One region of the Streptococcus oriscaviae genome, then DNA from elsewhere that is predicted to be linked to it. Evidence: predicted binding sites of a transcription regulator. Region 1 holds the regulator's gene; each other region holds the start of a gene.
The links. Region 1 encodes NrdR, which represses ribonucleotide reductase genes. Its sites were predicted from a motif close to ACACNATATATNGTGT; they were not measured.

Region 1 (10,834 bases):
GTGGTAGAGGAAATCCAAGGTGACGAATTAAAAGTTCAAAGTGTCCGCATTCGAAACGTGAAAACCAGTCAGGTCAGTGAACATGCCTTTGGTGGCGTCTTTATTTACGTTGGATTGGATCCGATGAGCGAGTCTGTCAGCGACCTAGGGATTACAGATGAGGCAGGCTGGATTGAAACCAACGACCTCATGGAAACCAAGCAAGCGGGCGTCTTTGCGGTCGGTGACATTCGTAAGAAACACCTGCGCCAGATTACGACAGCCGTTGGCGACGGCGCCATCGCAGGCCAGCAAGTCTACAATTACCTACTAGAACACACCAAGTAGAGAGGTTTTTATGTTTCATATCTATGACATTCAAAAAAGCCCTGACGGCATTGCCTTTGATAAGGTTTTTGACCTAGAAAAGGAGCTTCAGGAGCGCAACAAAGAAATTCTAGGACTCTCTCCTGTCGCTGTTACAGGAAAGGTTCGATTTGAATCCGGGTTTTTCTTTTTAGATTACCAAATGACCTACACCATTACGCTAGCTTCCAGCCGGTCAATGGAGCCTGTTCATCTTGATGAAAACCAGTCCGTTAACGAACTCTTTGTCGCAAGTGAGGCAGCGCTCAAGGAGCAGGATTTGGTCGATGAAGACTTGGTATTGGTAGTAGAGGATGACCAGATCAATCTAGCAGAGAGCGTAGCGGATAATATTTTGCTCGCGATTCCAATCAAGGTCTTGACTCCAGAAGAAGAAGCTGGTGCAGACCTGCCATCAGGAACCAACTGGACCGTGATGACCGAGGCCGGCTACCAGTCGAACGCTCAAGCTAAAAAAGAAGCCAACAGCCCCTTTGCTCAGTTGCAGGGATTGTTTGACGAAGAAGACAAGTAGAGGAAAAGGGAAGGGCGAAAGCTTTGACCTTGCGATTAAATTATCTGAAAATTCTTGTCAATACGTCTATTTCAGTGTATAATGAAGAAGATACTAATTAGAGGAGTAAGAACTCATGACAAAAGCAAACTTTGGTGTTGTCGGTATGGCAGTTATGGGCCGCAACTTGGCCCTCAACGTAGAGTCACGCGGTTACACCGTAGCAATTTATAACCGTTCAGCAGATAAAACAGAAGATGTAGTAGCTAGCAATCCAGGCAAGAAACTGGTACCAAGCTACGATGTAGAGAGCTTTGTAGCTTCTATTGAAAAACCACGCCGTATCATGCTCATGGTTCAAGCAGGACCAGGTACAGATGCGACGATTCAAGCTCTTCTGCCACACTTAGATAAAGGGGACATCTTGATTGACGGTGGAAATACCTTCTACGAAGATACCATCCGTCGCTCTGCTGAGTTGGCTAACTCAGGTATCAACTTCATCGGAACAGGTGTATCTGGTGGTGAAAAAGGTGCCCTTGAAGGCCCATCCATCATGCCAGGTGGTCAAAAAGAAGCCTATGAATTGGTGGCAGATGTCTTGGAAGAAATTTCTGCAAAAGCCCCAGAAGACGGCGCGCCATGTGTCACTTACATTGGCCCAGACGGAGCAGGTCACTATGTGAAAATAGTCCACAATGGTATCGAGTATGGTGATATGCAGTTGATTGCCGAGTCATATGACCTCATGCAACACCTGCTTGGCTTGTCTGTTGAGGAAATGGCAGACATCTTTACTGAGTGGAACAAGGGCGAGTTGGATAGCTATCTGATTGAAATCACAGCTGACATCCTAAAACGCAAGGACGACCAAGGTCAAGATGGCCCAGTTGTGGACTACATCCTGGACGCTGCAGGAAACAAGGGTACTGGAAAATGGACCAGCCAATCTTCACTTGACTTGGGAGTGCCACTGTCATTGATTACAGAATCCGTATTTGCTCGCTATATCTCAACTTACAAAGAAGAGCGTGTGGCAGCAAGCAAGGTTCTTCCAAAACCAGCACCGTTTGCTTATGCAGGCGACAAGGCTGAATTGGTGGAAAAAATCCGTCAAGCCCTCTATTTCTCAAAAATTATGTCTTACGCACAAGGCTTTGCTCAATTGCGCGTTGCCTCTAAAGAAAACAATTGGAACTTGCCGTTTGGCGAAATCGCTAAAATCTGGCGTGCAGGATGCATCATCCGCGCTCGCTTCTTGCAAAAGATTACAGATGCCTACGGACGTGACGAAGACTTGGCCAACCTCCTCTTGGATGAGTACTTCTTGGATGTCACAGCTAAGTACCAACAAGCGGTTCGCGAGGTAGTCTGCCTTGCTGTTCAAGCAGGCGTACCTGTACCAACCTTCTCAGCAGCGATCACCTACTTCGATAGCTACCGTGCTGAGAACTTGCCAGCAAACTTGATTCAGGCTCAACGGGACTACTTTGGTGCCCACACTTATGAGCGCAAAGATAAGGAAGGCATCTTCCATTACTCATGGTATGATGAAAAATAACCTATGGCCAAAAAGATTCTAATTGCAGGTAGAGAGCGTAACCTGTCTCACTTCGTTTCCATGGAATTGCAGAAGAAGGACTATCTCGTTGACTATGCTTCAACAGGAAAGGAAGCTCTCTTACTAGCACATGAAACGGACTTTGATTTGATATTGATGAGTTTTCAACTGTCGGACATGTCCAGCAAGGAACTGTCTAAAGAGTTGCTCAAACTCAAACCCGCTTCTGTTATCATCGTGGCTGTGGATAGTGCAGATGTTGCTGCCCATGGTCAGGACATATTGACCTATGCTGTTTCTTATGTTATCAAACCTTTCGTGATTAGTGATTTGGTTGAGCAAGTGACAGCCATCTTTCGCGGGCGGGATTTTATCGACGAAAATTGCAAACAGGTCAAGCTTCACGCGGCCTACCGTGATTTGAAAATTGATTTCCAAAACCGCACGGTGTCGCGCGGAGATGAGCTCATCAACCTAACCCGAAGGGAATATGATCTCTTGGCGACGCTGATGAACAGTCCTGAAACCATGAGCCGCGAACAGCTCTTGGATCGGGTTTGGAAATATGAGTCGGCAGCAGAAACAAATGTTGTGGACGTCTATATCCGTTACCTAAGAGGCAAGCTGGATCTGCCAGGGCAGGAGTCCTATATCAAGACTGTCCGTGGAGTTGGCTATGCCATGCGGGATTAAGCAAGAGAGATTGGCAAATGCCAGTCTTTCTTTTTTATCTGTCCTATGGTAGAATAAAAAAACAGTAATTGATTAAGGGAACTATCTATGAAATCAACATTTAAAGAAAAACTATTGCTGATTGCCTTTGCAGCCCTTGTGCTACTGGCTGTTCTGAATTATTCCTCTCTGCACGAGGGCTTACAAGTCGTTTTATCCAGTGTCCACTCTCTGTTTATCGGTGCCCTGATTGCCTTTATCCTTAATGTTCCGATGAAAAAGCTGGAAACTCTCTTTGAAAAAGTTTCTTTTTTAAACAAGGTGAAGCGTCCATTGGCCATCACCAGTGTTTTTATCTGCTTTATCTTGATTGTAACAGCTATTGTGGTGATTGTGCTGCCGACCTTGGTGGCAACAGTTGCTCAGCTGGTTAATGTCATCAGTGAAGAAATACCAAAATGGATTAAAAACCTCCAAGAAAGCGGCTTTTTGTCCAGCCAACTTGGAAGTCAGATCAATGAGTACTTATCTCAATTTACCAATATTTCCAATCTATCCAGCCTAGCTACCAACTTCCTTTACGGTCTGGTCAACAATGTTAGTGGCATTTTCTCAAATACCATGTCCCTGGTTATGGCTTTCTTCTTTACCATCAGTATTCTGGGCAGTAAGGAACACCTCCAAACCATGTCTCTAAAACTGCTCCATGCCTTTTTGCCTAAAAAGATTGTTGGCGTCCTTACCTATATCGGTGAAGTGATTGTGGATACCTATGATCGGTTCCTGATGAGCCAAATTGTGGAAGCTGTGATTATCGGCAGTCTGGTCTTTATTTCTTATTCACTATCTGGGATTCCTTATGCCAGCATGGCGGGGATTCTGTCAGGGGTTCTTTCCTTTGTGCCTTATATCGGCCCATTCACTGCCTGCATGATTAGTGCCCTCTTTGTGGCGGTGGAAAACCCTTGGCTGGCCCTCTGGTCGATTGTCCTTTTCCAAATCCTCCAGCTGATTGAAGGAAATATCATCTACCCACGGGTTGTAGGACAGTCTGTTGGTTTGCCGACCCTCTTTACCTTATCTGCAGCCCTTATCGGCGGAAACCTCTTTGGTCTTTTGGGGATGGTCTTTTTCACTCCAATCTTTGCGGTCATCTACCGCCTTGTTCGAGAGTGGGTCAATATCCGCCTCAAGGACAAACAGATTGTCATTGAAGAATAGCTAAAAAACCTGCCCAGTGCAGGTTTTTTGGATGCAGAAGTGGGGATGCCTGCCTTCTTCTGGTTTCTCCTTTCCAAGTGTGTTATACTGGACAGTATATACTAGATTCTGCCCGCTAGTTTGGCTGTTCTTGGGCGGAAGAAGGAATGGTGAACTTGTGAGAAAAATCGGAGTGACAGTTGCTGCTGCCTTGCAGGGCTTGATAGGTTATGGAGGCCGGTTCTTGTTTGGTCTTCTCTTTTTGTGCACGGTGGTTGTTCAGACCGTTTTGAGGCTGCCCAAGGGAGAGTGGGCTGATGTGTTGCCCAATACTGTTTGGTCCTTCTTGGTGTTGATTGGACTGCTTGCGGTGACTTACCTGAGTCGAGGTTGGCTAAAGCGTTTTAGCAATCGGCAGATTTTTATAGCAGGCTGCTTGCTCTATTTGCTGGCTGGACTCGGCTTGATTTTCTTCACAACAGATGTGACCCGCTATGACGCTGCGGCTGTATTTCGTTCGGCTGTGGAGATGAATGCAGGAGATTATCAGAGTTTAGAGGTGGGAGGCTATCTCTATCGTTATCCCCATCAACTCGGATTGGTTAGTTTTGAGCGCTTGGTTCTGACCATCATCCCCATACCAAATGCTACGGTGTTTTTTGTTCTCAATCTGGCTATGGTTCTTGGGATTAACTGGGCTAGTTGGCAGCTTGCCGACCGCTTGTTTGCCAATCGGTCTATCAGTCGCTATACCTTGTTGCTCTCCTTTGCTTTTTTGCCGCAGCTCTTTAATATCCTGTTTGTCTATGGTCTGATTTTTGGGCTCTTCTTTGCCAGCTTCGGTCTGCTCTTTCTGGTAGATTACCTGCACAAACAGAGGGTGAGAGATGCGGCTTGGGCGACCATTTTCTTGGTTGTATCCTACTGGATTCGCAATAACTACATCATCCTTCTGGTAGCAGTAGCACTGATTCTCTGCCTAGAATTTCTAAAAAAAGGAATCAAGCAGCACCTCTTGCTCCTTCTGGCTATCATCAGTTTAGCTTTTGGTCTGAACAAGGCAACAACAGCCTATTATAGCTCGGTCAGCGGCCAAGATTTGCAAGGAATGCCCAAGATTTCTTGGTTGGCCATGGGCTTACAGGATGTTCCAAACGACATCCGCCAACCCGGCTGGTACAATTATTATGTCCGCGATATTTACAAGGAAACAGACGGAGATTATGCTGCCATCGAAGCGGCGGCCAAAACCAGTCTTGCAGAAAGGCTGGCCGTCTTTGCCAAGGATCCACTCTATGCCCTAGATTTTTTCCGGATCAAGCTGCTAACCACCTGGACAGAAGCTAGTTTTGAGTCCATCTTTTCGGGCCCTAGTAAATGGCGGATGCAACCGCATAGGACGGACCTTCTCAAGGATCTCTATCAGGGAGGGAACTCCTATATCCTTCTGTACCAGTGGTTCCATCCGGTTCTGATGCTAATCTACGGAGGAGCTGCCCTCTTCCTCTGGCTCAGGAAACCAAAAGAAGAGGAGGTTATTCACCTCTACCCCTACCTCTTTTTAGCAGGCGGGCTGGTCTTCCACCTTTTGTGGGAAACCAAGAGCCAATATGTTTCTCCTCATGTCTACCTTCTGATTCCCTTTGCAGCAGCAGCCTATGTGATTTTTTGGGAAAAATGGCAGAGCAGAAAAGAGAAAACTTCCTCATAGTTTGCTCAGCAAGGAGCCTTTGCTTCTTGCTTTCTTTTATTCTCTTGCAAAATATGATACAATGAAGTGATAATGAGATAATGGAGAAAGAGTATGCGTTGCCCAAAATGTAATAGTTTGAAATCAAGTGTTGTGGATAGTCGCCAAGCAGAAGACGGCAACACCATTCGCCGTCGCAGAGAATGTGAACAATGCGGCCATCGGTTTACAACCTATGAGCGAGTAGAAGAAAAAACCCTAGTCGTTGTCAAGAAGGATGGCACCCGCGAACAATTTTCCCGCGAGAAAATCTTTAACGGCATCATCCGTTCTGCCCAAAAACGCCCTGTAACCAGCGCGGAAATCGAGGAAGTGGTCAACCGCATTGAGCAGCAGGTTCGCGCACAGAGTGACAGTGAAATTGAAAGCGATGTGATTGGCAATCTGGTTATGGAAGAACTAGCTGAGCTGGATGAAATTACCTATGTTCGTTTTGCCTCCGTTTACCGCTCCTTCAAGGACGTAGGTGAGTTGGAAAATTTGCTCAAACAAATTACCAAGGGCAGCAGACACAGAAGACAGGATTAGTAGATGAAACCAAACGATCTCTATTGTTATGTGAGAACCACCCCTTTTACAGCAGACTGGTCTAGCTTGAGTCAATGTTACCAGCCGATTATCGGTTTGGATGGCTTTGCACTCTACCATTACCTCCATGCATTTGTGGATTATGGACAGGGCCGTTATAAATTTAGCCGCATTCTCAACCACTTAGACTTTGGTATGCCCCGTCTTGAGCGGACTTTAGATGTGCTTGAAGCCGTGGATTTGTTGGAGCGCTACCAGATGGATGGTGCCTACGGTCTTCTCATCAAGCCGCCTTTGTCTACTCAGGCCTTTTTGCATAAGCCTCTGTATCGCCAACTATTGACCAAGAAGATTGGGGAGTCTGCTCTGGAACAGCTCAGACTGTTGCGACCGAATCAAGAGCAAAACATCACCAAACGCTTCTCAGATGTCTTCACGATTGAAGGGAAAGTGGAGGTGCAAGTGCAAGGTTCAGCAACCAGTGGCTTGGACTGGCAAGCTTTCAAATCCATGATGGCTCGGGATAAACTGCGTTTTCAGCAGGAAACCGATGATATGATTGCCTTGGAATATCTGGCCGAACAAGAAGGCTGGAACTGGTTGGAACTCTATCAGAAGGCCAAGGAAACAGCTCTTGACCAAATGATTTCAACCAAGCGCCTGGCCCAAAAAATCCAAGGGTATCACCAAGCTCCGAAAGGAAGTTTGACGGAGCGAGAAGCTGCTCTGGCTCGGGAAAGTAAGGCCATGACAGCCCTTGAATTTCTAGCCTTTCTCAAGGAAAGTCGCAAGGCGGCAGTGACTGCCTCGGAGCGCAAATGTTTGAAAGATATGGCGGTTCTGGGGCTTTTAGATGAAGTCATCAATGTCTTGGTTCTTTACAGTCTCAACAAGCTAGACTCGGCCAATCTCAATGAAAAGTATGCTCTCAAGTTAGCCAATGATTTTTCTTATAAGGGAATTGCCAGCGCAGAAGCAGCCATTCTTTATCTCAGAGAACAGCGAACAAGCAGTAAGCTCCAAAAACCTGCTCAGGAAGCTGTCAGCAATGTTCCAGAATGGAGCAAAAAAGAAGTCAAAACGAAAACCAGTGCCGAAGGAAAAGCCAAGATGGATGCTCTTCGGCGTCAAATGTTAGCCAATGAAAACAAAGGAGGTGGCTCATGAAATCCGTTCAAGACAAGTTGACCCAAGGTCACAAGAGTCGGAAGTCTTATCAGGAAGTCTATCAGGAAATACTGGCAGACGAGGATGTTGCGGCCTTCATTCGTCAAGAGGGGCTCAATCAGGATGAAATCAACCGCTCCATTTCCAAATTCTTTGAATTTGTTAGCCAGCGAGATAAATTTTTATCTAAGGATGCCTCCTATATCGCAGTTGGCTACCAACCGGTTCTTGTCATGAATCAAGGCTATGCGGACGTGTCCTATCTGGAAACCGCAGAGCTGGTTGAGCACCGCAGATTAGAAACTATAAAAAATCGCATCCAATTGATTAACCTGCCCGCCTCTCTCCGTCAGGTGACCATCGATGACTTGGATTTTGATGATGACTATCGCTTTGAAGTCTACAAGGCCTTGGATGATTTTGTAGAACAAGTCGGGCACAATAACAAAGGGCTTTACCTCTATGGTAATTTTGGGATAGGGAAGAGCTATCTGATGGCCTATTTGGCCCACCGTCTTTCTATTGCTCGTCAACTATCTACGACCATGCTGCACTACCCAACCTTTGTTGTGGACATTAAAAATGCCATTAAGGATGCTTCCGTCAAGGAAAAAATAGACCAGATTAAGACCGCGGAAGTCTTGGTTTTAGATGATATTGGGGCAGAACAGCACAGTCCGTGGGTTCGAGACGATGTCTTGCAGGTCATTCTCCAATACCGGATGCAGGAAAACCTGCCGACCTTCTTTACCTCCAATTTCTCTTTTGCCGATTTGGAGCGCCACTTTGCGGCAGGTCGGACAGGTGATGAAACCTGGCAGGCCAAGCGGGTCATGGAAAGAATTCGTTTCTTAGCCACTGAGATTCATTTGCAAGGAGTGAACCGCCGATGAACGAAACAATTGATTTGATGCTTGCGCACACCTCGGTTCGCCGTTTTACCGACCAACCCATTTCAGATGATGAGTTGAAAGCTATTATCAGTGCAGGACGTGCAGCTTCAAGCTGGAAGAATTTCCAGTCCTATTCGATTATCCTGGTCCAGTCCGAGGAGAAAAAACAGGCTCTTTATGACTTGGTTTCCCAACCTGCCATTTTGCAGGCTCAGGCCATTCTTGTCTTTGTTGGCGATCATAATCGTGCCAGCAAGGCAGCACAGCTCCACGAGATGCCTTTTGATGCCAAGGGAGTGGAAAATCTCCTGATTTCATCTGTGGATGCGGCTTTAGCTGGACAGAATGCCCTGCTTGCGGCAGAAAGTTTGGGCTATGGGGGTGTTTTTATCGGCATGATTCGCCATAAAGCAAGGCCCGTAGCAGAACTTTTCCAGTTGCCAGCCTACACCTATCCGATCTTTTGTATCGCCTTGGGAAAACCAGCAGAGCAACATCCTGTTAAGCCACGCTTGGCTGAGAAAGCTGTCGTATTTTCAGAAGTTTATCAAGAACAAGGGCCTGAGGCCATTCAGGCTTACGACCAAGTTCAAACAGACTACGCAGGCAGTCGTCAAACGGAAAAATGGTCCCAGCGCATGGTTGCACAATTTAGCCAGCCAGAGCAGCCTGAAACCAAGGCTTTGCTGGAAGAACATCAATTATTGTAATTAGAAAGAGAGTAGTATGGCTCTACCAACTATTGCCATCGTTGGCCGTCCCAACGTTGGAAAATCAACCCTATTTAATCGTATTGCAGGTGAGCGGATTTCGATTGTCGAAGATGTGGAAGGGGTGACCCGCGACCGCATTTATGCGACAGGTGAATGGCTTAACCGCAAGTTTTCACTTATTGATACGGGAGGAATCGATGATGTAGATGCCCCATTCATGGAACAGATCAAGCACCAGGCTGAAATCGCCATGGATGAAGCAGACGTCATCGTCTTTGTCGTATCTGGCAAAGAAGGAGTAACGGATGCCGATGAGTACGTTTCCCGCATCCTCTACAAGACCAATAAACCGGTCATTTTGGTGGTCAACAAGGTGGACAATCCTGAGATGCGCAACGACATCTATGATTTCTATTCACTGGGTCTAGGAGATCCCTACCCGGTGTCTTCAGTCCATGGTATTGGAACGGGGGATGTCCTTGATGCCATTGTAGACAACCTGCCGACAGCGGAAGCTAAGGAAAATCCTGACCTCATCAAGTTCAGTTTAATCGGTCGCCCTAATGTCGGCAAGTCCAGTCTTATCAATGCTATTTTGGGGGAGGAGCGCGTGATTGCCTCTCCGGTTGCAGGAACGACCCGTGATGCCATCGATACCCACTTTACCGACAGTACCGGTCAAGAATTTACTATGATCGATACGGCAGGGATGCGCAAGTCCGGTAAGGTCTATGAAAATACAGAGAAATACTCTGTCATGCGGGCCATGCGGGCTATTGATCGCTCTGATGTCGTTTTGATGGTCATCAATGCCGAAGAAGGCATTCGTGAGTACGACAAGCGGATTGCTGGATTTGCCCATGAAGCAGGAAAAGGGATTATCATCGTGGTCAATAAGTGGGATACTCTGGAAAAAGACAACCACACCATGAAAAAATGGGAAGATGATATTCGTGACCAGTTCCAGTACCTGTCTTATGCACCGATTATCTTTGTGTCCGCCTTGACCAAACAACGCCTTCACAAGTTGCCAGAAATGATTAAGACTATTAGCGAGAGTCAGAATACCCGCATACCATCAGCCGTTCTCAATGACGTCATCATGGATGCCATCGCCATCAATCCAACTCCAACGGACAAGGGCAAGCGACTCAAAATCTTCTACGCTACTCAGGTCGCAACCAAGCCACCGACCTTTGTGGTCTTTGTCAATGAAGAAGAACTCATGCACTTTTCTTACATGCGTTTCTTGGAAAATCAAATCCGCAAGGCCTTTGTCTTTGAAGGAACACCGATTCATTTGATTGCCAGAAAACGGAAATAGAGCCGGATTTGGGTTCTAAGGAGGAGATAGTGGTTATCCACCTCCTTTTCTTTGTAAACAAGTAAAAGACTGCTAAAATAAGACTTGGAGCCGTCATCACGGTCTGGAACTGATTTGAGTAGGCTGTGTTTGCCAGTGTTCGTAGGGATTATAAGAGGTTCGGGATG
Region 2 (10,834 bases), 600 kb from region 1:
CTGTTCATTTACAAGCCCGAGCCATTCATGTGTTTCACACGGGCAGCAATCTCCTTGTGACGACCATTGACCATCGGACGCGCCTGTGGATTCCCTAAGTAACCACAAGTCCGCTTGACCACATCCACTGTCTTGGGATCGCTATTGCCGCAGTTCGGACACTTGAAACCGCGCTCGGTCGGTTCAAAATCTCCATCAAAACCACAGGCAAAACAATGGTCAATCGGCGTGTTGGTACCCAAGTAACCAACACGGTCGTAAGCATAATCCCAAACCGCCTCAAGAGCCTTTGGATTCTGTTGAAGAACAGGGTATTCACAGTAGTGAATAAATCCACCACTAGCCCCAACTTCTGGATAAATCTTCTCAAAATCCAATTTTTCAAACGGTGTTGGATTTTTCCGAACATCATAGTGGAAGCTGTTCGTGTAATACTGTTTGTCCGTAATATCCTTGACGATACCAAACTTCTCTGTATCCATGCGGCAGAAACGGTCTGTCAAACTCTCAGACGGTGTCGAGTAAACAGAGAAATGGTAGCCATATTCATCTGCCCACGCCGCCGTCAGCTCCTTCATTCGCTTGATGATTTCAACCGTAAAGTCCTTGGCTTGCGGATTATTCTCCCACTGTCCACCGAAGAAAACCGTTGCGACCTCATACAGTCCAATATAGCCCAGAGAAATGGTGGCTCTACGATTTTTAAAGACCTCATCCACCTCATCCATCTTATTCAGCCGCTTCCCGAAAGCTCCATACTGGTAAAGAATTGGGGCATTTGCAGGCGTCGCTTCCTTGACCCGCTCAACACGGTAAACCAGAGCATCCTTAGCGATCGCCATCCGCTCATCAAAAATTTCCCAGAACTTGGCCATATCACCGGCCGACTCCAGTGCGATACGCGGCAAATTGACTGTTACCACTCCCAAATTCATCCGTCCAGAAGTTACATCCTGTCCGTTTTCATCTTTCCAACCTTGAAGGAAGGAGCGGCAGCCCATCGGCACCTTGAAGGAACCTGTTAAGTCAATAATCTTATCATAGGACAACATATCTGGATACATCCGCTTAGTGGCGCATTCCAGAGCCAGTTGTTTGATGTCATAGTTAGGCGAATCCGGCTCCAAATTAAGCCCGCGTTTGACTGTGAAAATCAGTTTTGGAAAAATTGCTGTTCGTTCTTCACTTCCCAGCCCCTTGATACGAATATTGAGGATAGCTTTTTGAATTTCACGTTCAAACCACGAACTGCCTAGACCAAAACCAAGCGATGTAAAAGGCGTTTGTCCATTGGAAGTGAAAAGAGTATTGATTTCGTATTCCAAAGACTGCATGGCATCGTAAATATCTTTCTGGGTCTTCGCACGCGCATACTCTTCTCGCTTACCCTCAACAACCCACTCCTGTGCATCCTTGAGATGCTTCTGATAGTTGAGCTCTGCATAAGGCGCCAGCACCTCGTCAATTCGATCGGCCGAACATCCCCCGTACTGACTGGAAGCCACATTGGCAATGATTTGCGAAATCTGAGCCGTCGCCGTCTGAATAGACTTAGGGCTCTCTACTTCAGCATTTCCAATCTTAAAGCCCTCTGACAACATCCCTTTGAAATCAATCAGACAGCAGTTGGTCATCGGAGTGTAGGGACTATAATCCAGATCGTGGTAGTGAATATCACCCTTCTGATGGGCATTAGCAACGTGCGGTGGCAAAAGTTTGAGTCCGATGGACTTGCCCACAATCCCAGCAGTCAAATCCCGTTGGGTATTGAAAACATCTGAGTCCTTATTCGCATTCTCGTTGACCACCGCCTGATCCTTGCTTAACAATTTATGAATTTCAAAGTTAATATCCATGGCCTGATGGCGACGAAAATCACACTGGGTGCGGTACTGGATATACTTCTCTGCCAACTCGTACTGGTGAGCCTTGAGCAACTCCTGTTCCACTATATTTTGAATTTCATAAATTTGAATGTCCTGACTGAAGCGACGAGCAATCTCCGCCAAAACAGCATCACGAATTCCCGCTAAAGCAGGTTGTGAAATAGGATGTTGCAGCTCCTGATTGGCCCGCCCTAAGGCCGCAAAAATCTTCTCCTGATCAAAGGCCACACTACGGCCATCCCGTTTCAAAACGGTAATATCCAACTCTTTCAAAACAGTATTTGTAGCACCCATTGCTCCAACCTCCTCGTACTTGTCGCTCTATATAGTGTATCACTTCACATCCAAAAAATCAATATCTAGTATAAAAAAATCATTTTTTTATTTTTAAACACTATATATAGTAATTCTAAACAAAGAAAAATGATTGTTTCCACAATCGTTTTCATCAATTTTTCTGATAAAGGCTCAACTGACTAGTCCCCAGATCCACCTTGCTGTAATTGGCTTCTAAGTTAGCCTTGACCGCCTCTAGCATAACCAGACCATTTCGCACGACAATGTACGAAGCCTGATTTTTGTTTAAATCATAGGTTACAGATGTTTGATTCTCCTCTGTATTGAGATAAGGCTCTGCTGTAATAATGGTCGCAGCAGCCAACCGTTCACTCTGCAGATAGACCTGCGCACTATCATCCCAAGCATAGATGGTATCCGTAGCTTCTGAATTTTCCCGGATGTATTGGGCGATTTGGCTACGCTCCTGATGTACGTCTGCTTGTAGGAAGTAGGTATAGATTGGCTGAATTGGAATGACCAGACAAGCCAGAATTGGCAGGAAAAGACTGGTTTTTAAGTAGCTAACAACTGGAGGTTCCTCACCTTCCATGTCCTCTAGCTCCTCTGACTCACTCGGTTGAACTTTCATGTGTGCAACAGCCATCACAAAACCGTAAGGAAAGAGGACAGTCAGCTGATTGAGGTCAAAGTTTGGATTCCCAATGATAAAGATTGTCTGCACCAGAAAACCCAGTAAGACTACAACCTTGATATAGGTGTGTTGTTTTTGTCCAAGAGAGGCAATTGTCATCAGAATATGCTTCAAAAAACCAGTAACAACCAACACTCCTAGAACGAGACCTGCTGTCCAGAGGATTCCTTCGTAACCAAAGTTGAGACGGATATTGTAGAAGAAGGTCTGTTGAATAGCCATCCCCAAAATTTGCTCCACAAAGGTATAGTAACCGACAGAGTAGACGATCAACAAAAATCCAAAGAGCGATGCCAGTAACTGATAAAAACCGCGTGCCATCTGACGGTGCTGAGCATTGTAAACAAGAAGAACGAGAAAGGCAACCAACCACAAGACCGCACTCTTTGGATCAATCAAAAAGACCAGTGCCGCATCAATTCCGTAGAGGATAAAGGCTTCGTCCTTCACTGCCTTCTCAAAGTAGCGAATCAAGAACCAAATACTGGTCAAGAGGAAAGGCAGGGCAAAAATACTAGCATAAAGTCCTCCAAAATTCAGCGCCAGAATAAAGAGATAAAACCAGTGACTGAAATTGCTTGCTGTTTCCTGAGATTGGCTGAAATAAGCTACAATTTTGTAGAAGAAAACACCCGCAATCAACAACGCCACAAACTGAAGAATTGCTAGCCCAATAGAGCTACCAAGGAAAGAGCCCACAAAGGCAATCAGGTAGTAGAGTACGCCGTTGGTTCCAAAGAAATCCCCGTATGGACTCTGACCCGCCTGCATGGCAAATCCCGCATAAAGATTTTGAGATTGAATGTTTGTCGCAAAACTGGTCAAAAAAGGATTACCCACACTCAAAAGACTGAGCAAAACACTCCAAAAAAGAGCTGGCCCAAGCCGCGTTGGAAGGAGCTGCTGCTTAAAATCCTCGTTAAATGGCACACCTTCCTGTCTGCGTCTTGCTCCACTACGTCTTTTGCGTGAATACTGTTCTGTTTGCTTGTAGTCTGCTTCTCTTTCTGTCATCTTGCGCTCCTTGCTATAATCTAGCTTATTATATCAAAAAGAGAGCAATCTGTCATTTCCTGTTCAGTATTCCTTGCAACTTAGCGTAACGCTCCAGCTCTCGAAAAGTATGTCTTTCTTTTTGATAAAAGGCATCAATAGCCTGTTTTAGTTCTTTCAGCTTATCCATACCTACTTATTCGCAAAAAAACGGAAGAAAAATTCTTCCGTCCCTAGTTCTAATTATTGTTTGGTAAAGACCTTCACTTCACCGTCTGTTTCTGTCAGTGTTAGGTTGCTTCCTTCCAGATTATATGATTTGCGGTCATCTCCGACAATCAGAACCTTATTGGCTCCGTCCACCGTCACTGCCTCTGTTTCTGTTTCGCCATCTACATCCAGAGTATCCATGGTGCCAGTTCCGTTTTGAATGGTCAACGTCTTAGTTTCTTCTACTCCCTTAAACACATAGGTACCATCCAACTCAGTTGTCACCTCTACGGTTGAAGCAACCGTTGTGCTAGACGATTGGCTTGTTTGAGTCTGGCTGGAGGCAACCGTTTGGTCATCGTCGCTGTCGCAAGCGATAAGAAATACGGAGCCAGCCAAGAGAATAGCTAGGGTAAAAATTTTTTTCATGAGAGCCTCCAGATATGTTTTCCCCTATCATACCCTAGTTCCCCAAGAACCGTCAATATTTATGCTCAAATAGCCTGCGAACTTGGGAAATAAAATAGAGCGATCCTGTAATGTAGAGGCTACCGACACCTTTCTTGCGCCATTCTTTCAGAAAAGCCTGATAATCTGCTACATAGGTACTTCCTGCCAATCCGTCCTCATCAGAAATGGCGCCATCGTAGGCAAAACTTGTCAACAGTAGATTCGCCTTGGGTAGCTCTCGTTGGATAAGCTCCAACATTTCTTTAAAATCCTTGCGTTTGAGAGCTGAGAAAAGAATGGTCACGTCTTGCTCTCTTTGGTTTTGGATATGGGCTACCAGACGCTCAACAGCGGGAACATTGTGGGCGCCATCTAGAAAAATAGTGGGTCGTTGACTGACCTGCTCCAGCCGGCCTGCCCAGCGTGTTTGGGCTAGAGCCTGCTTGGCCTTTTCGCGGTCAATCTCTCGTTCGCTTGCTTGCATAAAGAGCCAAAAAGCCTGCAAGGCAACCGCCGCATTTTCTTCCTGGTGACGGCCTGCTAATCCCAGTTCCAAAGCGTCCAATGCTAAACTCCCATTCTCAAAACGTCCTTCTTCTAATTGAAATTCCCATCCCGAACGATAAAGTGGCGCCCCTGCTTGCTCAGCTTTTCTTTGACAAATTTCTAGAACTTCAGGCCTTACTGGCCCTAGAACGACCGGTCGTTTGGGCTTGATAATTCCCGCTTTCTGCTCTGCTATTTCCCCTAAGGAAGAGCCAAGCAAATCCTGATGGTCCATCCCTACTGTGCTAATGACACTGACCAAAGGGTCTACCACATTGGTAGTATCGAGTAGGCCACCAATCCCAACTTCTAGTAAAACAACATCCAAGGCCTTATCTTTAAAGTAGAGAAACATCATGAGAACCATGACTTCAAAATAGCGAAAAGGCTCGTAGACCCTTGCTACTTCTTGCTCCAAATCAAGGATCTGCTCTAACAACTGGCGATAGTGTTCATCTGCTATTGGCTGGTTATTGATACAGATTCGGTCATGAACGCTGACCATGTGAGGCGAAACAAAGGTGCCAACCCTCAGCCCTTGCGATTGCAATAATTGATTCATAAAAGCAATGGTAGACCCCTTGCCATTCGTTCCCGCCACATGAATAATCGGCAAGTTCCCCTCAGGGTTCCCCAGTAAATCCAGAGCATACCGAATCTTCTCCATCTTATACTGGAATACCTGCCCCTGCTTGGACTCCAACCACTCCTCTAACTGCACACTCTCACCTCCAAAACTCCTTCTATCTTAACAAGAACCCACTAGAAAAGTAAAGAGAAAAGTGGTGGGCTATTGACCCAACCACTTACTCCAGTCTTCTCCAAAAATAATAAATTTTCCAAAAAAGTTAAACATGATAATCTCCTTTTGTTTTGATAAACCTAGTTTATACCAAAAGAAGAGTATCTAACAGGACAAAAATGTCATCTTTTACTCATTATCTAATTTCCAAGACTCTTTCAATTTTTCTACCAAAAAGTCATTTTCAAGTAAATTAGCAAAAATAATTGCTTCTTCATATAAAGCAATTGCCTTTTCTTTATCCTTATTCACAAATAACTCATACTTCCACTTGAGCATACTTAGAATGGCTTTCTTTTGAAAATCTTGAGAAATTTTCAAAATATCGTCTAAACTTGAAAATAAACCCGGAAGATAAGTATACAATCTTTTTGATCCGAGTACGCTAACAATAACTAAGAGAACATCTCTTAAAACAAATAGGTCATTTGATGCGATTTTAGTCACATGTTCAGGAAGTTGTTTAACTAATGTTAAAAATATTTGGAAACTATCCGAATCTGTCTCTTTATATCTTATATGCTCAATAAATAGTCGAATAATTAACAAGTCATTCACGGAATAGTGTTCTTTAGTAAGTATTTTCTGCAAATATTTATCCAAAATATCTCTACCATAGAGATCTGTTTCAGATTCAAAAGCATCAATCGTTGATTGGATGGTATCTACTGCTACACGCTCTTCTTCCGACAAGAGAGCATAATAATCATCATAAATCTCCGTAAGTTGACTGTCTCGTCTATCAAGCATCTCTTCCTCACCATAAGTTGGCGTTCTCAAAATATCATATTTTAATATTTTATATCTATCCGGCAACTCTATATAATCTGGCATGAGTTCGTAAAGTGTCATTCCTAATCGACCGGCAATATAGTTGATAGTGGAGAAGGTTGGCTTAGATGTACCAGCCTCAATACGAGTCAATTGACGAATGGATAGCTTTGTTTCATCCTCACAAAATTGTTCCTGTGTAAAGCATAGCTTCTCTCGCAAATCACGAATTTTTAACCCAAACTCTTTGTTGTCCACGACAAGCTCCTTTTAAGTTGTATATGTAAATAGTATACCAAATACCGATAAAATTAGGTTTTAATTTGTCGAATTTTTCTTCAGATTTTCGCTACATCCGAACGAAAACAAAATATTTTTACCAATGACAATTATTTCAGTATTTCCTCATTCATTTTTATACTAACGAAGAGGAAATTTATTTGGTAAAATAGAAGTTACTAAGAAGCAGAAAGAAATAAAACATGAAACTCGAATTTAATACCCATCTAATCGGTAACTATAAAAGCAAATCTCAGATTGCAAGAGTCTTGACGGAAAACTGGGTGGAAGACAACGGTTATTGCCCAAGCTGTGGTTGCAAACCACTTCTCTCCTTTGCAAATAACCAGCCCGTCGCAGATTTTTTCTGTCAGGTATGTAAAGAAGAGTATGAATTAAAAAGTAAAAAAGGAAAACTCTCTACCACCATCAATGATGGCGCTTATTCAACCATGTTAGAGAGAATTTCAGCAGAAAATAATCCAAACTTCTTCTTTTTGACCTATACAGCCACCTACCAAGTTCAAAATTTTCTAGTTTTGCCGAAACATTTTGTGACACCCGACATCATCATCAAACGAAAGCCCTTGGCTCCTACAGCAAGACGCGCTGGTTGGGTTGGGTGTACGATTGATTTATCCAAGGTTTCCTCAAAAGGCAAAGTTTTTCTTATTAGAGATGGACAGTGTAGAGAACCAGAGCATGTAGCAAGAGACTTTAATCAAACTCTTTTCTTACGAGATAAAACACCAGAAACCAAGGGATGGCTTCTCACAACATTGAATTGTTTGGATAAGATTCCTGAGAAAGAGTTTCATTTAGAAGCCCTCTACGCTTTTGAGCCCGTGTTGAGAAGTCGTTATCCGAATAACCATCACATCAAGGATAAACTTCGTCAACAGCTGCAAATCTTACGAGACAAGGGGTTCATTGAATTTTTAGGCAGAGGGTGGTACCGTAAACTGTAATCTCTGAAAACTGTACCTCTTAGCCCCCCTCATTTTCACACGCAAAAACCCCTGTTTCTCAGAAACAGGGGTTTTGTAAAGTGGTTTACTCTTCTTCCATGAAGCTATTGAAGACTTCTTCAATCATATCCCATTCTTCTGTTGCATCTTCTGGGATTGGTTGAAGGTCACCTTCTGTGCCATTCTCGTTCTCAATGTAAGAGTAGGCTTGGATTTCAACTTCACCGTTCTCGTCTTCCTCAGCACTTGCTGGGATGAGTAGAACGTAGTTTTTTCCGAATTCCTCTTGGCCATCAATGGTCAAGAGAATTTCAAACAAGGTTTCGTTCCCATTGTCGTCTACTAAGGTAATGAGCTCGCGCTCGTCGTGATTGTGATTGTGATCGTGGTGATGATCGTGTGCCATGTCTGTCTCCTTAAAATGTTCTGTCTAAATAATTTTGTAAAATCAGCTGAGCTGCTAATTTGTCGATAACTTTCTTACGTTTGGTGCGGCTAATATCAGCTTGTTCAATCAGCATCCGCTCTGCAGCAACCGTGGTCAAACGCTCGTCCTGATAGTGTACCGGAAGGCCAAATAATTGCTCCAGTTTTTCGCCGTAGGCTTGGCTTGCTTCCACACGAGGACCACTCGTATTATTCATATTTTTGGGCAAACCAATGACAAACTGATCCACTTTATATTGGTCAACAAGCTCCTTGAGGCGGTCGAAACCAAACAAACCTTTTTCTTCATCAATTGAAATAATCTCAAGCCCCTGCGCCGTGAAACCTAACGGATCAGAAATGGCAACGCCTACTGTCTTTGAACCGACATCTAGTCCCATTATTCTCATCAGAGCTCAATCCCATTTCCTTTCAGGTAAAAACGAACCAATTCTTCCACAATTTCATCGCGTTCATGCTTACGGATTTGGTTGCGGGCATCGTTGTAGCGAGGAATATAAGCAGGATCTCCACTTAATACATAACCAATGATTTGGTTAATGGGGTTGTAGCCTTTTTCATCCAGAGAACGATACACATTGGTTAAGGTTTCGCTGATTTCTTGCTTATTGGTATCATCGAGACGGAAGCGAACTGTTTCTTCTGTGAATCCCATACTTACACCTTCTTTCTTTTCCTATCCAGATTATTATATCATATTTTATCCTATCATTCAATGGAATAAAATGGAGAAAGAACTCCGCTCAAGAGTTCTTTCAAACTATCTTTGCTTAAAGAGCAGCCCGCATGCGAGCCTGAGCGTTCTCAACATTGCGGACAGAGCGCGGTAGAAAGGCGCGGATGTCGTCTTCCTTGTATCCAACCTGCAAACGTTTCTCATCAATCAGAATTGGACTCTTCAAGATACGCGGATTAGCGGTAATCAAATCAATCACTTCATTGACACTCAGCTCTTCAATATCGCAGTCCAAACTTTTGGCGTAACGATTCTTGGATGATACGATGCTGGCAATCCCGTTTTCTGTTTTGGTCAGAATGTTGAGGATCTCTTCTTTGGTGATTGCTTCCTTTCCTAAGTTATGCTCATTATATGATAATTGGTGGGCATTCAGCCAATTTTTTGCTTTTTTACAAGAGGTACAGCTAGACACTGTATAAATTTTAATCATGTAGTCTCTCCTTTGCTACATCTTTTAAAAAACATTATATTCCATTATACCACATAAATACTCAGTCTGAAGACCTATTTTCTCAAATTCTTCGGTTTTTGAGGAAAAATCAAAGATTTTTATCTGTTTTTTGTCTGTTTTCACTTAAAAATAGCACAAGCCTGAGAATCTTTTCTCAGACTTGCTATGTTCTGTATTTAGTTGCTGACGGAAATGTTCAAAGCAAGTAGTTGACAGATTTTTACGGTAGATTAGTCTTCCAACTCGATGCCACCATCTAGATCCAAAATGACGTCCTGACCTGCTGGGGCAGGAACTTCTTCAGTTACAGAAGGTTCTGTATCTTCAATCAAGCCGTAGTGAACGCGAATTTTACGATCAATTTCAGCAAAGATAGCTGGGTTATCTGCCAAGAATTTCTTGGCATTTTCAGAACCTTGGCCAATCTTCTCGCCATTGTATGAGTACCAAGCACCCGCCTTATTGATGATACCCAAATTCGTGCCAATTTCAATTAGCTCACCCGTTTGTGAAATTCCCTGACCGTACATGATTTCCACGACAGCTTCTTTGAAAGGAGGAGCCACCTTGTTTTTGACAATCTTCACCTTGGTTTCCTTACCAACGTTTTGATCCTTTTGTTCGCCAGTTCCTTTGATTTGGGTATTGCCGCGAACATCCATGCGGACAGAAGCATAGAATTTAAGAGCGCGTCCTCCCGGTGTGGTTTCCGGATTTCCAAACATGACTCCTACTTTCTCACGCAACTGGTTGATGAAAATGGCAATCGTCTTAGTCTTGTTAATAGAGGCTGAAAGCTTGCGCATAGCCTGACTCATCATCCGAGCCTGCAAGCCGACATGACTATCTCCGATGTCCCCATCAATTTCTGCACGCGGAACAAGGGCCGCAACAGAGTCGATTACCACCAGATCAACTGCACCAGAATCAATCAATTTTCCAGCAATTTCAAGTCCCTGCTCACCAGAGTCTGGTTGAGAAAGGAGCAATTCGTCAATGTTAACACCAAGCGCTGCCGCATAGGCTGGATCAAGGGCATGTTCCGCATCGATAAACGCAGCAATCCCGCCTTCTTTTTGAGCTTGAGCAACAGCATGAAGGGCAACGGTTGTCTTACCAGAAGATTCTGGTCCGTAGATCTCAATGATACGACCTTTCGGATAGCCACCAGCACCAAGAGCGATGTCGATGGACAGGCTTCCTGAACTCATGACTTGCACCTTTTGCTCTGCTCGTTCACCAAGGCGCATAATGGCACCTTTACCAAAATCTTTTTCAATGTTTTTTAGGGCATCATCCAA
Region 3 (10,834 bases), 810 kb from region 1:
TTATCATCCTAATTTTTTCTGACATCACTTACCTCTTTCCTATCGGGATATATGTGAGATTGGTCAATCCTTTGTATTGAGAACGAGGACGAATCAACTTGTTGTTTTTCTTTTGCTCCTGCACATGGGCAATCCAGCCTGCCATTCGACTCATGGCGAAAATCAAGGTAAAGATGTCGCTGTCAATACCTAGGACATGATAGACTGTCGCAGAGTAAAAATCTACATTGGGTATCAAGCCTTTTTTATTGCGAATGAAGTCTTCAACTTCTTCTGAAAGTCTAAAGAAATCCGCATCTTCTCCTCCTTCTGTCAGATCTTTCGCCATTTCTTTCAGGTATTTTTCCCTAGGGTCAACCGTCTTGTAAACGCGGTGGCCAAAGCCCATAATTTTTTCCTTGGAATCAAGTTTCTGCTGCAAATAAGCCTCTGTATCTCCGCTTTCACGGATGGCTAAAAGCATATCGAAGACGCGCTCGTTTGCCCCACCATGAAGCGAACCCTTGAGGGTACCAATGGCCGTGGTCACACAGGAATAGAGGTCAGCCAAGGTTGAAGCTGTTACTCGCGCCGCAAAAGTTGAGGCATTCAGCTCATGATCTGCGTGTAGAACCAAAGCCCTGTTGAAGGCTTTAACTTCTAGCTCGCTCGGCTCTTGCCCCTTGAGCATATAAAGAAAATTGGCTGCAAATCCCAAATCTTCCCTAGGTTCAATCGGTGTTAATCCTTGGCGCAGTCGCGCAAAAGCCGCGATAATAGTCGGTACTTTAGCCATGATTTGGATAGATTGATCATAGAGTGCCTCCAGGGTGTTTTCTTCTGCATGAACATTGTAAACTCCCAAGAGTGATACGGTTGAACGCAAGACACTCATCGGATGTAGGTGTTTGCGTGATTGAATCAAAATACATTGCTCTACTGCATCCGAAATCGCATACTCTGAGCGCAAGCTTTTTTCAAAATGATTGAGTTCAACCTGAGTAGGCAAGTGTAAATTCCAGAGGAGATAGATAACCTCCTCAAAAGAAGCGTTGTTGTCCATCAACTCCGACATGTCGTAGCCTGCATAAGACAAGGCATCATTTTCGATTGCACAAATACGTGTATCACAAGCAATCGTATCTTTCAAACCCATTGCATCTAACATATTAAGTCTCCTAATTTCTTCCTAACAACCATTGGTAGGATTCCCCCGTTCTGATAGTAACGAATATCCGCATCTGCATCAAAGCGCAGAATCGCTTGGAACTCCTTGTTTCCAGTTTCAGAATAGGCTCTAACTGTGACCAACTGTCCCACTAGAGGATTGTGAGGGAGGTCAATGTCATAGGTTTCAAAACCTGTTAAACCAAGACTATCCGCCGTCTGCCCTTCCATAAACTGAAGCGGGAGAACCCCCATCATCACAAGATTGGAACGATGAATCCGCTCAAAGGATTCTGCCAGCACTGCTTTCACCCCCAAAAGATTTGCTCCTTTGGCAGCCCAGTCCCGGCTAGAGCCCATACCATAGTCTTTTCCTGCGATAACTAGGCTACCGATTCCAGCTTCTTTGTAGCGCATAGCTACCTCGTAGATAGGGAGGATATCACCTTTATAGTAGCTCCACCCCCCGATTTTACCATCTGCCAATTCATTTTTTATACGAATGTTGGCAAATGTTCCCCGCATCATTACCTCGTGATTGCCACGACGGCTACCATACGAATTGAAGTCCATGTAGTCAATCCCTTTGTCCATCAGGTATTGAGCAGCAGGACTAATCCGAGCAATGTTCCCTGCCGGAGAAATATGGTCGGTTGTCACCGAATCACCAAACTTAGCAAGAACCGCCAGCCCCTTCAATGGTTTAATTGCAGATTCTTCTTCTAGAGCATCAAAGTAGGGTGGATTTTGAATATAGGTGGATGCCTCATCCCAGGCGTAATTTTTCTCCTGTCCCGTTGCAATCTCATTCCAGGCCTCACTATCTGAGAAGACCTGCTTGTACTCTTCCTCGAAAAGATCGCGGGTTACAAATCGCTCGATGTAGGCGTCCACTTCTGCGCGGTCAGGCATAATGTCCGCTAGATAAACCGGCTGGCCATCCGTATCTTTACCAAGAGGTTGACTGGTCAAGTCAATATTGGTCGTACCAGCCAGCGCATAGGCTACCACCAAGGGTGGGCTGGCTAGAAAATTGGCCTTCACAAGCGGATTGATGCGTCCTTCAAAGTTTCGGTTGCCAGACAAGACCGCCGACACCAGCAAATCTTCTTTGCGAATGGCTTCTGCTACTTCTGGCAACAAATCTCCAGAGTTTCCTATGCAGGTGGTGCAACCATAGCCAACAAGGTTGAAACCTAGAGTATCCAGATAAGTCTGCAAACCTGAATTTCGCAGATAGCCTGTTACCACTTTAGAGCCTGGGGCAAGGGAGGTTTTCACCGTTTTGGTAACTGTCAACCCTCTCTCAACCGCTTTTTTAGCCAGCAGACCAGCCGCTAGCAAAACATACGGGTTTGAGGTGTTGGTGCAGGAAGTAATGGCAGCGATGGCTACATGACCTGTTTGAATGGTTTCTTCCCCTGTCGAAAAGGTCACCTGCGCTGTTTTTTGAAGTTCGTCGACTCCTAGCCCAAAACCGCGAACTCCCACTTCTCGAACCAGACTGGCTTGGAATTCATTTTTCGCTTGGGCCAGTTCAATCAAATCTTGCGGTCGCTTAGGACCTGATATAGATGGCCCAATGTCGGACAGATCAATCTCAACAACCTTCGTATAGGTCGGTATTCTATCCTTATCGTAATAGAGGTGATTGGCTTTTGCATAGGCCTCTGTCAAGGCAATCGTTTCATCCGAACGGTTGGTCAGGCGCATATATTCCAAGGTTTCCTGATCAATAGGAAAATAACCACAGGTCGCGCCATATTCCGGCGCCATATTCGATACCGTTGCTCGATCCGCCAAACTCAAGGACTCCAAACCTGAACCAAAAAATTCCACAAACTTACCGACAACATTTTCCTGACGCAAGACCTGAGTGACCTTGAGGGCTAAATCCGTTGCAGTAGCAACCTTGGGCAAACTCCCCGTCAGCCGAACACCGATAACTTCCGGTACCGGAAAATACGAAGCTTCTCCTAACATAGCCGCTTCAGCCTCGATTCCGCCGACACCCCAACCTAAGACGCCAATACCATTGATCATCGTAGTATGGCTATCTGTTCCAAACATAGAATCCGGATACAGCACTCCATCCTTTTCAATCACCACATCACTGAGAAACTCGATATTCACCTGATGAATAATCCCTGTCGCAGGCGGAACCGCTCGGTAATTCTCAAAAGATTGCTCCGCCCACTTAAGGAATTGATAGCGCTCCATATTGCGCTCAAATTCCAGTTCAATATTTTTGTTCAAGGCATCGCTGCTGCCGAAGTAGTCCACTTGAACGCTATGGTCAATTACCAGATCAACAGGAATTTCAGGGTTAATCAACTCTGGATTCCCACCGTATTTGACTACCGCATCTCTCATAGAAGCCAAGTCAACCACCACCGGAACTCCGGTGAAATCCTGTAAGATAACCCGGCTAGGTTTAAAGGGAACCTCACCGAGAGGAGACTGTGCTTGATAAGAAATTAGATTTAAAATGTGAGATTTAGTAACATCAACACCATCTTCTTTCCGGATTAAACTTTCAAGCAAAATCCGAATCGTGTAGGGAAGTGTATAAATAGAAACTCCCTCATCTTGGCAAGCTCTGGCAATATCAAAATAGGCATATTCTTTATTTAAAAGACGCAGTTGGTTTTTGTATTGATTTCCCATTCAGTCCACCTCTATCGTTTTTGCTAATATTATACAGCGCTTTGTATAATAAAACAATCCACTCCTGACTCTTTGTGTTATATTTTATAACATTGTTTTATTTGTTTTTCAGACACAACAATAAGACCGCATTAGCCCTACAAAAAAAACAAGTTGAACAAAACCGCATGACATCAAGGTTTTATACTACATATGGTGTTTAACGTCCCATTCAGACACAATATTTAGTCTTTAAAAGTTGACTTTTCTGTCCTTTCATTGTATTCTATACTGGTGATTAAATTTAAGGAGAAAACTATGGTAACCGTTTACTCAAAAAACAACTGTGTCCAATGCAAAATGACCAAGCGTTTCTTAGAACAACACAATGTTGCCTTTAAAGAAATCAACCTTGACGAAGAACCAGAATATATCCAACACGTTAAAGACCTTGGATTTTCAGCTGCTCCAGTTATCGAAACTGGAACCGAAACCTTCTCAGGTTTCCAACCAGCCAAATTAAAAAACCTTGTATCATAAGGTTTTCGTCTACTAGAAACCATCTGGGTCTGTACCCACCTTATTACGATAGAAAGATACAGTTAATATGAGTTTGAAAGAATTAGGAGATGTGTCTTATTTCCGTCTTAACAATGAGATCAACCGCCCTGTTAATGGACAGATTCCACTCCATAAGGATCAAGAAGCCCTCAAGGCCTTCTTTAAGGAAAATGTTGTTCCAAATACAAAGCAGTTTGAGAGCATTACAGAAAAAATCGCCTACTTATTAGAAGAAAACTACCTTGAAAAAGAATTCTTAGAACAATACAGCCCAGCCTTTATCGAAAAATTGGCTCACTTTTTGAAGGAGCAAAATTTCCAATTTAAGTCTTTCATGGCTGCCTACAAGTTCTACAATCAGTACGCTTTGAAAACCAACGATGGTGCCTACTACTTGGAAAGCATGGAAGACCGTGTTCTTTTCAACGCCTTATACTTTGCTGAAGGCAATGAGGACTTGGCTATGGATTTGGCGAACGAAATGATTCATCTTCGTTACCAGCCTGCAACTCCAAGCTTCCTCAATGCCGGCCGTGCTCGTCGCGGTGAGTTGGTATCTTGCTTCCTCATCCAAGTAACAGACGATATGAACTCAATTGGCCGTTCCATCAACTCTGCTCTGCAATTGTCCCGTATCGGTGGTGGGGTTGGCATTTCCCTCAGCAACTTGCGAGAAGCCGGCGCACCAATCAAGGGCTACGAAGGAGCAGCTTCTGGTGTGGTTCCTGTTATGAAACTTTTCGAGGACAGCTTCTCCTACTCCAACCAATTGGGGCAACGTCAAGGGGCTGGGGTTGTTTACCTCGATGTCTTCCACCCAGACATCATCGCCTTTCTTTCTACTAAGAAGGAAAATGCCGACGAGAAAGTGCGTGTAAAAACCCTATCACTGGGTATTACGATTCCTGATAAATTCTACGAGTTGGCGCGTAAAAATGAAGATATGTATCTCTTTAGCCCTTACTCTATCGAATTGGAGTACGGTGTGCCATTCAGCTATCTGGACATCACTGAAAAGTATGATGAATTGGTAGCCAATCCAAATATTCGCAAGACAAAAATCAAAGCTCGCGACTTGGAAACCGAGATTTCGAAGCTCCAGCAGGAATCCGGCTACCCATATGTTATCAATATCGACACAGCAAACCGAAGCAACCCAGTTGACGGCAAAATCATCATGTCCAACCTCTGTTCTGAGATTCTTCAAGTTCAAACTCCGAGCGAACTCAATGATTCACAAGAATACTTGACTCTGGGAACAGACGTGTCTTGTAACCTTGGTTCGACCAACATTGTCAACCTCATGAAATCACCTGATTTTGGCCGCTCTGTCCGTGCTATGACACGCGCTTTGACCTTTGTCACTGATCACTCCCACATTTCTGCTGTTCCTTCTATCGAAAACGGCAACAGCCAAGCCCATTCTATCGGACTTGGAGCCATGGGGCTCCATAGCTATCTGGCTCAAAATCTTATCGATTACGGTTCAAAAGATGCAGTAGAATTTACCAATATCTACTTTATGCTCCTCAACTACTGGACCTTGGTTGAGTCCAACAATATCGCCCGCGAGCGCAAGGCTACCTTCCATAATTTTGATAAATCGAAGTACGCAGACGGAACCTACTTTGACAAGTATGTAACTGGTGATTACCAACCAAAATCTGCTCGAGTAAAAGAACTCTTTGAAGGAATCTTTATTCCAAGCGGTCAAGATTGGGCTGACCTCCGTAGAAAGGTTCAGGCAGACGGCCTCTACCATCAAAACCGTCTGGCCGTTGCACCAAACGGATCTATCAGCTACATCAACGACGTATCTGCTTCCATCCACCCGATTACCCAACGGATTGAAGAACGTCAGGAAAAGAAAATCGGTAAAATCTACTATCCTGCTGCAGGTTTGGCAACAGAAACCATTCCTTTCTACAAATCCGCCTATGATATGGATATGCGCAAGGTCATCGATGTCTATGCTGCTGCAACGGAACACGTTGACCAAGGCCTATCATTGACCCTCTTTATGCGTAGCGACATTCCAAAAGGCATCTATGAATGGAAGAAAGAGAACAAGCAAACCACGCGCGACCTCTCTATCCTTCGCAACTATGCCTTTAACAAGGGAATCAAGTCCATCTACTACATCCGTACCTTTACCGATGACGGCGAAGAAGTCGGTGCAAACCAATGTGAAAGTTGTGTGATCTAAGATGTAAGGGCGTTAAAAGGACACAGCAAAAATAGGAAATACCATAGAGATGTCTTGCATCTCGTAGGGATTTATCTTTTTTGCCAAGTCCTTAGCCCGAACTCAATTCCAACGTAGCAAGTTTAGCTGTTGATAAATCAACTAGCTAAACTACGCTAACCGCTAATGGCGGATTAGCTAGCTACCTTACTAACTTCGAAACTGAAGATGCAATTTCTTCAGTTTCTGCGTGTCGTACAACACTACCGTTCATTGATGCTAAGGCATTTAATGAATGAACGGTACTGACTATATATCAGTACCTAAGTGGCTTACGACCTATCCAGAGAACGTCCTTGGGGCGTTTTTTAGAAGAAAATATGATACAATAATGTAGATAGTTCGAGAAAGAAGAAAGAGAAAAACATGGAAACCTACTACAAAGCCATAAACTGGAACGCCATCGAAGATGTTATTGACAAGTCAACCTGGGAAAAGTTGACCGAGCAATTTTGGCTCGATACGCGCATTCCTTTGTCAAATGACTTGGATGACTGGCGTAAATTGACTGCTGAAGAAAAAGACCTCGTTGGCAAGGTCTTCGGTGGGCTAACTCTCCTAGATACCCTACAATCTGAAACAGGGGTTCAAGCTCTGCGCAACGATGTTCGCACACCGCACGAAGAAGCTGTATACAACAACATCCAATTCATGGAGTCTGTCCACGCTAAATCCTATTCTTCTATTTTCTCAACCTTGAATACCAAGTCTGAAATTGAGGAAATTTTCGACTGGACGAATAGCAATGAGTACTTGCAGAAGAAGGCAAAGATTATCAATGAAATCTATGAAACAGGAACACCACTTGAAAAGAAAGTGGCTAGCGTTTTCCTAGAAACCTTCCTCTTCTACTCTGGTTTCTTTACTCCACTCTACTACCTTGGAAATAACAAGCTGGCCAACGTCGCTGAAATTATCAAGCTGATTATCCGCGACGAATCTGTCCACGGTACCTACATCGGCTACAAGTTCCAGCTGGGCTTCAATGAGTTGCCGGAAGAAGAACAAGATAAACTCCGCGACTGGATGTACGACCTCCTCTATCAACTCTATGAAAACGAAGAGGGCTATACGGAGTCTCTCTATGACGGAGTTGGTTGGACAGAGGAAGTGAAAACCTTCCTACGCTACAATGCCAACAAAGCCCTGATGAACCTCGGACAAGACCCACTCTTTCCAGACTCAGCAGACGATGTTAACCCTATCGTTATGAACGGTATCTCAACTGGCACATCTAACCATGACTTCTTCTCACAAGTCGGCAATGGTTACCTGCTTGGCGAAGTGGAAGCCATGCAAGATGAAGATTACTTGTACGGATTATAAGATTAAAAGCAGATTTCAATTTGGAATCTGCTTTTTTGCTTAGGACAGGAAAATGACCAACAAGTAGGCAATCAGATTATTGACTGCATGTAAGGCCATAGGATAACGAATGTCCCTTCTGCTAACATAGAGCCAGGCCAGAATAGCTCCTAGAGCAAAATAAATCAAGAACTGCGGCAAGGTAGATGGGCCATGAACCGCACTGAAGAGTGTGCCTGAAGTTGTAATATAGAAATAGACTGTTTTTCTATTAGCCATCCGCGGGAAGAAATAGGTCGCTAAAAATCCGCGAAACAAAAGTTCTTCCAGTATAGGTGCAAAGATAACCACTGCTAAAAAGGCATGGAAAGGAAAGTCCTTGATAAGAGCAACGACCGTCTGTTGGTTATTACTTTCAGATATAGGAACCAACAGCTGAAAAATAAAGAAAGCTACATAAGTTAGAAGTGGTAAACTGATTTTCGTCAACCAGCTATCTGCCAGCCCAAACTGAACTTTTTTGCGAGGAAAAAGCACTTTCCAAAGAAGAATGGTCAATCCAATCAACAAAACAAACCCAATGATAGAGGATATTAAGGCGGCCTGCTCCAAAAGTTCAACAGGGAACCCTTCTGTTACTGAAATGCTTGTAACCGCAATTGGACTCAGCAAAAAGCCCAGAGCAATTTGAAACGCCAGAAAATATAGGAGCAACAAGCCACCATTTTTTAAATACTTCATATCTCAAATCCTTTCTATATCTTTTTTATATTAGAAGCATGATTATCGCACCCAAAAGGTTATTGAGAAAATGAAGTCCGATAGCATATTCCAACTTACCGCTCATGCGATACACTATCCCTAAAACCAAGCCCATACCACCGTAGATAACCCAACTGCCAAGATCAGTGGGAACATGAATCAAGCCAAATAAAATACTGCTCACTACCAAACCTAGCCAGGATTTTTCTCCAAAAACCTTCCCCATGATATAACCACGCAAGACTAGCTCTTCGATAACAGGAGCAACAAAAACAGTTATAAGAAAAAGAACAATTGGAGATAGGGGCAGAGAATCAAGCACTTCCTGATTGAGCGTGTTCCCTTCCAAGCCATATTGAATAAATAGCAGAACCCCTCCTATCATCTTGACTAGATAGGTGGCTAGAAACCCTAGCCCCAGATATTTAGCTGCTTCTCCTCCTCTTAATGAGCCTTTGGGAGCCAATAAGTTAACTTTTTTAGCTATCCAAATCCCGGCAATAGTAAGAGCAGGTAGCACGAGGCAAGCCAGAAGAGTTTTCAGCAGACTGCTTCCTCCGACCATAAATGGCAATAAGATAAGTTGCTCTACCAGCAAAATCCCCACAGCCTGTAAAAAATAAATAACGGCTTGTTTCTTCTTACTCTGTTTTTCGACCTGAATCATAAGTATCTCCTTATTTTTTTGTTTGATTATACTATTTAAAATATTTTCTCACCATCTGAATATTCATGATGTTGATGTAACTATGTAGGAAGGCAACGATAAGGTAACCAACAATTTGTGGTTCCTGAAGTATGAATGACAGGAAGAACAAAGCAAGATACAAGCCCGGCAAAATAATTTGATTGAGGGAGAAGACAATTTGGAAACTCATCTCATAGTTAGCCTGCTTCTCCCCTTCATCCATGGCTTCGGCAAAATCCTTCATTTCTTTAACAGTAGCAAAGGCAGATAATTTGTACTGACGAATTTTTTGGGTCAATTTCAAGATTAGCGGCTGAGCAATGAAAAGCAGTAGGAAGAAGACCAAATCAATTATCGAAAAGAATAGGAATGAGTCCATATCAGATAAGTTGATTTGAATCCCTAACCCTATGTTCAACAGAGTTAGTGACACAGCGACATTGAAAAAGATGGTTGCATATTCTAAACTACGATACATTTTTTTATACAAATCATCGACGACATCATCCTCTTCCTCATCGGATTTTTCGTAAGCTCCATACAAGCGATTGGCTGTCAGTCCAAAATAGATAGCAACCGCAAAGGCGATGAGATTACCAATACGAGTAACGAGCAACAAGCTCTCTGTACTCATAAACTCTGGCAACCCATTTTTATAATGTGCCATCCCAAAAAATCCCACCAGTCCCCCAAGAATGGCTCCGGCCAACATGTATAAAGAGAACCTAACCCATCTTTGCGTTGTCGAAAGTTGTTTCCCTTGTTTCATTCTTCCACCTCCACCAACTGAAAAACATTCTCCAGCTGTTCTTTAAAAATTTGCGCAATCCGCATAGCGATAACTACTGAGGGCGTGTATTCCCCCCGCTCAATCAGGCTAATGGTCTGCCGAGACACTTCTGCCAACTTGGCTAACTCTGTCTGATTGAGCCCATCTCGCGCTCGCAATTCTTTGAGGCGATTCTTTAAGATATATTCCATCATCTGCTCCTTGTTACACTTGATAGATTAGAAGGCCTGTTTCTGTATCTTCTACTAGGATATTCCCTTTACCAAACTTTATCAGCAAGAGATAGGTATAGTAAAAATCACCGATACAGCCTGCTGCATGAAGACTAGCTATGATAGTGTAGACAATAGGGCTAATCTATCCCATCACTAAGGCAAATGTCAACCCCAAGGAAATAAATACAAAGGGAGCCAGACCAATAATAAGCATTTTTCCTCTGCTATATAAAGAACCTGGACTGGTTGCATAGGCCATCCCCGATTTCCATTTAAAACCGAATTTAACCTTGTTCTGTGGCATAAAGACCTTGAAGAACAGACCATGAATCAGCTCGTGAATACTCAGCAAGACCATCATAAAGAGGAACAAAAAGAGAGTTTCCCAAAGTCCGAAATAAAATTGAACTTCCTGAATACCAGTAATAGAAAAGCAGATAAAAGAAAATAAATGCAAAAACGGCAGAATCAATAGG

Region 2: the regulator NrdR is predicted to act here: its motif matches at 2,278-2,293, upstream of nrdD (anaerobic ribonucleoside-triphosphate reductase).
Region 3: the regulator NrdR is predicted to act here: its motif matches at 3,997-4,012, upstream of nrdH (glutaredoxin-like protein NrdH).

Annotation. Positions count from the first base shown of each region.
Region 1 is NZ_CP073084.1:1,938,296-1,949,129, forward strand. Features, by position in the region: gene trxB (thioredoxin-disulfide reductase) at 1-327, shown strand, start outside; gene INT76_RS09735 (YceD family protein) at 338-880, shown strand; gene gndA (NADP-dependent phosphogluconate dehydrogenase) at 996-2,420, shown strand; gene INT76_RS09745 (response regulator transcription factor) at 2,424-3,113, shown strand; gene INT76_RS09750 (AI-2E family transporter) at 3,201-4,313, shown strand; gene INT76_RS09755 (hypothetical protein) at 4,471-6,003, shown strand; gene nrdR (transcriptional regulator NrdR) at 6,097-6,570, shown strand; gene INT76_RS09765 (replication initiation and membrane attachment family protein) at 6,574-7,737, shown strand; gene dnaI (primosomal protein DnaI) at 7,734-8,630, shown strand; gene INT76_RS09775 (nitroreductase family protein) at 8,627-9,340, shown strand; gene der (ribosome biogenesis GTPase Der) at 9,357-10,667, shown strand; gene INT76_RS09785 (hypothetical protein) at 10,832-10,834, shown strand, end outside.
Region 2 is NZ_CP073084.1:1,335,208-1,346,041, forward strand. Features, by position in the region: gene nrdD (anaerobic ribonucleoside-triphosphate reductase) at 9-2,180, opposite strand; gene INT76_RS06890 (quinol oxidase) at 2,335-3,891, opposite strand; gene INT76_RS06895 (hypothetical protein) at 4,114-4,509, opposite strand; gene INT76_RS06900 (bifunctional folylpolyglutamate synthase/dihydrofolate synthase) at 4,562-5,743, opposite strand; gene INT76_RS06905 (helix-turn-helix domain-containing protein) at 6,008-6,907, opposite strand; gene INT76_RS06910 (DpnI domain-containing protein) at 7,132-7,896, shown strand; gene INT76_RS06915 (DUF1292 domain-containing protein) at 7,982-8,302, opposite strand; gene ruvX (Holliday junction resolvase RuvX) at 8,313-8,732, opposite strand; gene INT76_RS06925 (IreB family regulatory phosphoprotein) at 8,732-8,998, opposite strand; gene spx (transcriptional regulator Spx) at 9,114-9,512, opposite strand; gene recA (recombinase RecA) at 9,764-10,834, opposite strand, start outside.
Region 3 is NZ_CP073084.1:551,491-562,324, forward strand. Features, by position in the region: gene icd (NADP-dependent isocitrate dehydrogenase) at 1-25, opposite strand, end outside; gene INT76_RS02700 (citrate synthase) at 29-1,147, opposite strand; gene acnA (aconitate hydratase AcnA) at 1,141-3,813, opposite strand; gene nrdH (glutaredoxin-like protein NrdH) at 4,111-4,332, shown strand; gene nrdE (class 1b ribonucleoside-diphosphate reductase subunit alpha) at 4,400-6,559, shown strand; gene nrdF (class 1b ribonucleoside-diphosphate reductase subunit beta) at 6,965-7,924, shown strand; gene INT76_RS02725 (CPBP family intramembrane glutamic endopeptidase) at 7,964-8,644, opposite strand; gene INT76_RS02730 (CPBP family intramembrane glutamic endopeptidase) at 8,670-9,332, opposite strand; gene INT76_RS02735 (DUF3169 family protein) at 9,364-10,122, opposite strand; gene INT76_RS02740 (helix-turn-helix transcriptional regulator) at 10,119-10,334, opposite strand; partial or broken gene INT76_RS02745 (DUF3267 domain-containing protein) at 10,348-10,834, opposite strand, start outside.